Regions from separate parts of the Arthrobacter sp. NPDC058130 genome, predicted to be linked through region 1. Evidence: predicted binding sites of a transcription regulator. Region 1 holds the regulator's gene; the other holds the start of a gene.
The links. Region 1 encodes HrcA, which represses chaperone genes, less so after heat shock. Its sites were predicted from a motif close to TTNGCACTCGNNNNNNNCGAGTGCNAA; they were not measured.

Region 2: ACFVTM_RS05700 (Hsp20/alpha crystallin family protein) is a predicted target of HrcA. The motif match lies at 1,598-1,624, and genes of this name have one in related genera.

Annotation. Positions count from the first base shown of each region.
Region 1 covers NZ_JBHVTV010000002.1:602,234-605,512, reverse strand. Annotated here, with positions in the region: gene ACFVTM_RS06980 (DUF3097 domain-containing protein) at 1-288, opposite strand, end outside; gene hrcA (heat-inducible transcriptional repressor HrcA) at 605-1,618, shown strand; gene dnaJ (molecular chaperone DnaJ) at 1,696-2,826, shown strand; gene ACFVTM_RS06965 (16S rRNA (uracil(1498)-N(3))-methyltransferase) at 2,829-3,279, shown strand, end outside.
Region 2 covers NZ_JBHVTV010000002.1:341,570-344,848, reverse strand. Annotated here, with positions in the region: gene serB (phosphoserine phosphatase SerB) at 1-105, shown strand, start outside; gene ACFVTM_RS05705 (SDR family oxidoreductase) at 194-970, opposite strand; gene ACFVTM_RS05700 (Hsp20/alpha crystallin family protein) at 1,121-1,540, opposite strand; gene ACFVTM_RS05695 (beta-ketoacyl-ACP reductase) at 1,776-2,501, opposite strand; gene ACFVTM_RS05690 (DUF3099 domain-containing protein) at 2,652-3,098, shown strand; gene ACFVTM_RS05685 (hypothetical protein) at 3,095-3,279, shown strand, end outside.

The DNA of each region.
Region 1 (3,279 bases):
GCGGCCGGCTCCGGCGGCCGGTGTCGCCTTTTTGGGGGCCGGAGGCATGAGCCGGATCGGCTGTCCCTCCAAGAGGAAGCCAAAGCCGAGGCGGAAGGAGCGGGACTTGCCCCGCCGGTCCTCCAGCGCCACGACATGCATGCCGCCGGACTTCTCCACCCGGGTTACGGCACCCACCCAGCCGGACTGGACCTCTTCGAGGACCATCCCGCGTTCCACCGGGACTTCCGGCAAGGCGGTCTTGGCGGGGGCGGACAGGTCCTGGGGTCCCCAGTTCTGGTACGACATCTCTACACGCTAACTTTGCACTCGGAATGTACGGCGGTCAGTGGAACTCTCCGTGGCCTTCGCCGGACCACAAGGGCCCGGCGCCTGCAGCAGTTGCCACGGTCCCGGCGCCCGGTGTGACGGGAAACGCGATCCCGCGGGCCACGCCTGGAGCGAATCCAATGCTAACAACGCGGCGACTCATATTAGACTGGTTAGCACTTAGGCATGTCGAGTGCTAACACTTGACCCGTTGCGGGCCACGCGCACCAGTATTGGGCGCGAACCGGACAACGCGGGCGGCACCGACTGCGGGACAGTCGATTGGAGGTGGAGCGTGAGCGAACCGCGCAAACTCGAAGTGCTGCGCGCCATCGTGGAGGACTACGTCCATTCGCGTGAGCCCGTTGGTTCCAAGGCGCTCGTGGAGCGTCACCATCTTGGTGTTTCCAGTGCCACGATCCGCAATGACATGGCGGCGCTGGAGGACGAAGGCCTGATCACGGCTCCGCACACGAGCGCCGGCCGGATCCCCACCGACAAGGGCTACCGGCTCTTCGTCGACCAGATCTCAGCGGTCAAGCCCTTGTCCCTGGCCGAACGCCGGGCCATCCAGGCGCTGCTGGAAGGATCCGAGGACCTCGACGACGTCCTCGACCGGACCGTGCGGCTCCTGTCCCACCTGACCAACCAGGTCGCCGTCGTACAGTATCCCCTGCTGAGCCGCGCACGGGTGCGGCACATTGAGTTCGTGCTGCTGGCACCCCGGAAGGTGCTGATCGTCCTCATTGCGGACACCGGCAAAGTGGAACAGCGCGTCATCGACGTCGGGCAGGACATTCCCGACGACGCCCTCGCGGAACTGCGCACAAGTTTCCTGACGAGCCTCTCCGGAACACCGTTGAGCCTTCTGCCCCAGCTTCTGCCCACGGTGGTCGACAGCGGCCCGCCGGCGCGCCGTGGAGCAGCCCACGCCCTGGCTCGTGGCCTTGAAGCCCTGGCCACGAGCAGCCGGGAAGAGCGGATGGTCATGGCCGGTACGGCCAACCTCGCACGCTCCAACGTGGACTTCCCGCTCAGCATCGGCCCAGTGCTGGAGGCGCTCGAGGAACAGGTGGTCATGCTCCGCCTGCTCAGCGAAATGGCCGAAGACCCGCGCGGCGTAACCGTCAGCATCGGCCGGGAAAACCCCTACGACGGCCTGGCCGAGGCCTCCGTCGTGGCCACCGCCTACGGGCCGGACGCCACGGCCAAGGTCGGCGTCCTTGGGCCCACCCGGATGGACTATCCCACCACCATGGCCGCCGTGCGCGCGGTGGCCCGCTACCTTTCGAGGATCCTGGGGCCCTGACGGGCCCGGACCCAGCACGACTTCTTGCCCCGCAGGCAGTGCCCCACAGGCAGTACAACAAGGAAGAGATACACACTTTGAGCAGCCACTACGACGTTCTTGGAGTCTCCCGCGACGCAACGGGGGAGGAGATCAAGAAGGCCTACCGGAAACTGGCCCGGACCCTGCACCCCGACGTGAACCCGGGAGAAGACGCCTCAGACCGGTTCAAGGCCGTCACCCACGCCTACGAGGTCCTTTCCGACCCGCAGAAGCGCCGCGTCTACGACACCACCGGCAACGAGAACGGCACCGACAACGGCTTCGGCGGCGGCAGCTACTCGGGCCAGGGCTTCGCCTTCCAGGACATCTTCGAGACCTTCTTCGGCGCCGGCGGCGGCCAGGGCGGGCCCGCGTCCCGGGTCCGCCGCGGCCAGGATGCGCTGATCAGCGTCCGGATCGACCTCCGCGACGCGGTGTTCGGCGTCAACAAGAAGCTCGAAGTCGACACGGCTGTGGTCTGCCCCACCTGCGAGGGTTCCTGCTGCCGCGAGGGCACCCACCCGGTGCGCTGCGACATCTGTGGCGGCAGTGGCCAGGTCCAGCGCGCTGTGCGCTCCATCCTGGGCCAGGTCATGACCTCGGCCCCCTGCGGTTCCTGCGAGGGCTTCGGCACCGTGATCCAGGACCCCTGCAACGAATGCAGCGGCCAGGGCCGGATCCGCAGCCGCCGCTCGCTGACCGTCAAGGTTCCGGCCGGCGTCGGCACCGGCACCCGCATCCAGCTCTCCGGGCAGGGCGAGGCAGGGCCCGCCGGCGGCCCGTCCGGTGACCTGTACGTGGAGATCCGGGTCAACAACGATGCCACCTATGTCCGCGACGGCGACGACCTGCACGCGAGCCTCAACATCCCCATGACGGCCGCCGCCCTTGGCACCGAGATTTCCCTCGACACCTTCGACGGGCAGCAGGAGATCGACGTCAAGGCCGGCACGCAGTCGGGCGAGGTCATCACCCTGCGCGGACTCGGCGTCACGCATCTGCGCGGCCACGGGCGTGGCGACCTGAAGGTGCACCTGCAGGTGGAAACGCCGGGGAAGCTCGATGCCGCCCAGGAAGACCTGCTCCGCCAGCTGGCCAAGCTGCGCGGCGAACACTTCACGGCAGGAAAGCTCGCGGCCAGCGGCGGCGTCTTCGCGAAACTCCGGGACCGGCTCGGTAACCTGTAGCGGTGAGTAACCCGGTCTTCTTCACCGCCCCAGGCACCCTGGACCAGCAGGTCCCCGGCTCCGCCTTCGTCCTTGAGGGCGCTGAGGCCCGCCACGCCGTCACCATCAAGCGGATCGCCGTCGGCGAGGCCGTGGACATCGCCGACGGCGCGGGCAAGCGCCTGACCGGCACGGTAACCGCGGTCGCGCCCGGTGAGCTGACCGTCCAGTGCGTGGATGTTGCGGACGAGCCGCGGCCCGGGATCCGGCTGGTGCTTGTGCAGGCACTCGCCAAGGGCGACCGCGACGAACTTGCGGTCGAAACAGCCACCGAGCTGGGCATCGACGCCGTCATTCCTTGGCAGGCGGAGCGGTCCATTGTGCGGTGGAAGGCCGAACGGGCCGCGAAGGCACACGCCAAGTGGCAATCGGTGGTAACGGCGGCAGCCAAGCAGGCGCGCCGGGCCTGGATCC
Region 2 (3,279 bases), 260 kb from region 1:
GGAATCGGCGTCGCCTTCAACGCGAAGCCGGCCGTCCGTGCGGCTGCGGACGCCGCCATCAGCCTGCCTTATCTCGACGCTGTACGGTACATCGCGGGGGTCTGAGGCGTTAACCGCGGGATGGCACGTCGCGGCAATGTTTGGAAAACATTGCCGCGACGTGCCATCCCGGTCGGGCCGGGGGCCTGCGCTGCTAGTGGGAGCCGGTTTCGGCAGTCGTGTCTGCGGTCTTACCGAAGTAATCCGCACCGCCGACGTATTCGGTGTGGCCGGTCTCGACGTCGGCGGTGGCCATCTTGGCGACCTCCGCGGCGAACTCCTTGACCGAGTACAGCTTGCCTGCCTCGGCGCGGCGGGCCTCGATGGCGCCGGGGTTGGACCGGTCAAGCAAAGTGGCCGTGACGGTGCCCTCGATCATGTCGCCGGAAACCACCACGAGCGAGATGCCCTTTTCCGCCAGGGCCGGCACGAGTTCGCGCAGGGCGTCCTCGCCGGCACGCTTGCTGCGGGCCACGGGCTCGTACTCGGGCATGGTGGGAACCGTGCCGATGAAGTGGGCCTGGTGGCTGGTCACGAACACCACGCGGGAGCCTTCGGGCATCAGCGGCACGGCGGCGTTGAGCATGTTCACCTGGGCGTCGCGGTTCAGCTTCAGCGCGTAGCCCTCTTCCATTCCGCTCTCCATGCCGCCGGAGGCGTTGAGGACCAGGAGGTCCAGCGAACCGAAGTTCTCCATGGCGGCGCTGGCGAGGGCCTGGACGCCTTCCTGGGTGGTGAGGTCCGCCCCGACGGCCGCCGCGCGGCCGCCCTCGGCTTCGATCTCCGAGACGACCTTGTTGGCGCGCGGCGCCTTCTGGCGGTAGTTCACGACCACGGCCGCACCTTCGCCGGCCAGGATCTTGGCGACGTCGGCGCCGATTCCGCGCGACGAACCGGTAACGATCGCAGTCTTGTTGTCCAGCAGTCCCATACGAGCTCCTTTTGTTCCAAACGTCCAAACACTGTGGGTCTGCAATCCATCATGCCAGCGGATCGTGCCTTTGCAGTTGTTGAGCGTCCACAAAGAAGCCCCGGCAGCGTAGTTCCCGAGGTGTCATGGCCGGGACCCGCTGAAGGTGGGTCAGCTGCGGTCGATCCTGATCTTCTTCGAAGTTTCCCCCGTGAGCACCTCGGGAGCCGGTGCGCGGACCTCCAGCACGCCGTCCTTGTACGTGGCGGTGATGTCTTCTTCCTTCGCCCCCGCGGGCAGCGCAATGCTCCGGGAGGACCGGCCGTAGCGGAACTCTGAGCGATATCCGGCCTTGCTCTTATGCTCGGATGTTTCCTGCCGCTCCACCGCGATGTGCAGCATGCCCTCGCTGACCGAGACGTCGACATCCTGGTCCGGGTCGATCCCGGGCACCTCTGCCCGAACCACCAGGGTGCTGCCCTCCTGGAACTGTTCGATTTTGATCCCGGGAGCTATGGACAGATCACCGTCGAGGAAGCGGCGGACCGGCTCCAGCATGTCCGAGGGCATCCACTTGCTGAGATCACTCATGATTTTCCTCCTGCGTCCACGCCCCGGCCATGGCATGGGTTGGGGCTGTGAGGCCATTAGACGCTCCCGGGGTTCGGGTGCCAAGGGCAAAAAGGCCCGGCAAAAGGCCCGGCACGGAGGATCCGCGGCGGCGAACTAAGGCGGCGGACGGAGACAGCGGACGACGGCGGTATCCGCCGTCGTCCGCTGCCTCAGTCGCGTGCGCCGTGTCCGGCGTCGTTCTGGCTCTCCTGAGTCAGTGGCCCATTCCGAGGCCGCCGTCGACCGGAATGACCGCCCCCGAGATGTAGGACGCCTCGTCGCTGGCGATCCAGCGAACCACGTTGGCGACCTCGGAGGCCTCGGCGAAGCGACCTGCGGGGACCTTGGTCAGGTAGTCCTTCTGCGTGGCCTCGGGCAGCTCGGCCGTCATGTCCGTGTTGATGAAGCCGGGTGCGACCACGTTCGCGGTGATCCCGCGCCCGCCGAGCTCGCGGGTGAGCGAACGGGCGATGCCTACAAGGCCGGCCTTCGAGGCCGAGTAGTTGATCTGGCCGGGCGCGCCGTACAGGCCGGAGACAGAAGAGATCAGCACCACGCGGCCCTTGCGGGCACGGATCATGCCCTTGGACGCGCGCTTGATGACCCGGAAAGCGCCCGTGAGGTTGGTATCGATCACCGAGGTGAAATCGTCCTCGCTCATGCGCATCAGGAGCGTGTCCTTGGTGATGCCGGCGTTGGCGACGAGTACTTCGACGGGACCGTGGGCGGCTTCGACTTCCGCGAACGCGGCGTCCACCGAGGACTCATCTGTAACGTCCGCCTTGACGCCGAGGATGCCCTCGGGCAGCGCCGATTCGCTGCGGAAGGTCACCGCCACCTTGTCGCCGTTAGCCAGGAAGGACTCGGCAATGGCCAGGCCGATTCCCCGGTTTCCGCCGGTGATCAGAACGCTGCGGCCGGTGGTGGGTGTTTCAGACATATGGGGCTCCGGGATTCTGCGGCAGGGAAGGCCGCGCTGGGGGCTGGATTTTTCCTGCCTCCGATCTTAGCGCCCGGTTCGCTTGCGTTTGGGCGGCTCCGCCGATGGTGAGAGAATTGGAGTAAGCCTTGGGAGCGTGATCTGACAGCCGTGACACTCAAAAACCGACCCGGTGCGCCTGTGCCCGGGAGGCCGGACGCCGAGTCCGGCGGTACCGAGGTGCACAGCATCACAGACGCCGCTGCTGCGCATTCGGACGAGATGCACCAGCGGATGGTCAAATACGCCGTCGCCATGGGCATCCGCATGGTCTGCCTCATCCTGATTTTTGCGGTAGATGGCTGGTTCAGGCTCATCCCGGTGCTGGGGGCCGTCTTCCTGCCCTGGATTGCCGTGGTGATCGCCAACGGCAGCGACAAAGCGGAAATCCACAGTGACTCCCTCCTGGACTACGCTCCGCTCGCAGAGCTGGACGCCGCGGCTCCCACGGGCGCGGCCGAGCCGTACGCCGGAGATGACGCCTCGGGGACGCTGCTGCAAGGCGAGCTGATCGATGATGAAAACGACGACGACGACCACGGACGGGCAGCTTCATGAACCTCTTTGACCTGGCCGGGGGCGGCGGGGACACCCCGGCGGGCCCCGGTACCGTCTGCTCCCGGAAGGCCTGCCGCGCCGCGGCCCAATGGCAGCTGCTGTGGAACAACCCCAAGATCCATACCCCGGAGCGGCGCAAGATCTGGCTGGCGTGCGGCGAGCACCGGGCGTGGCTTGAGGA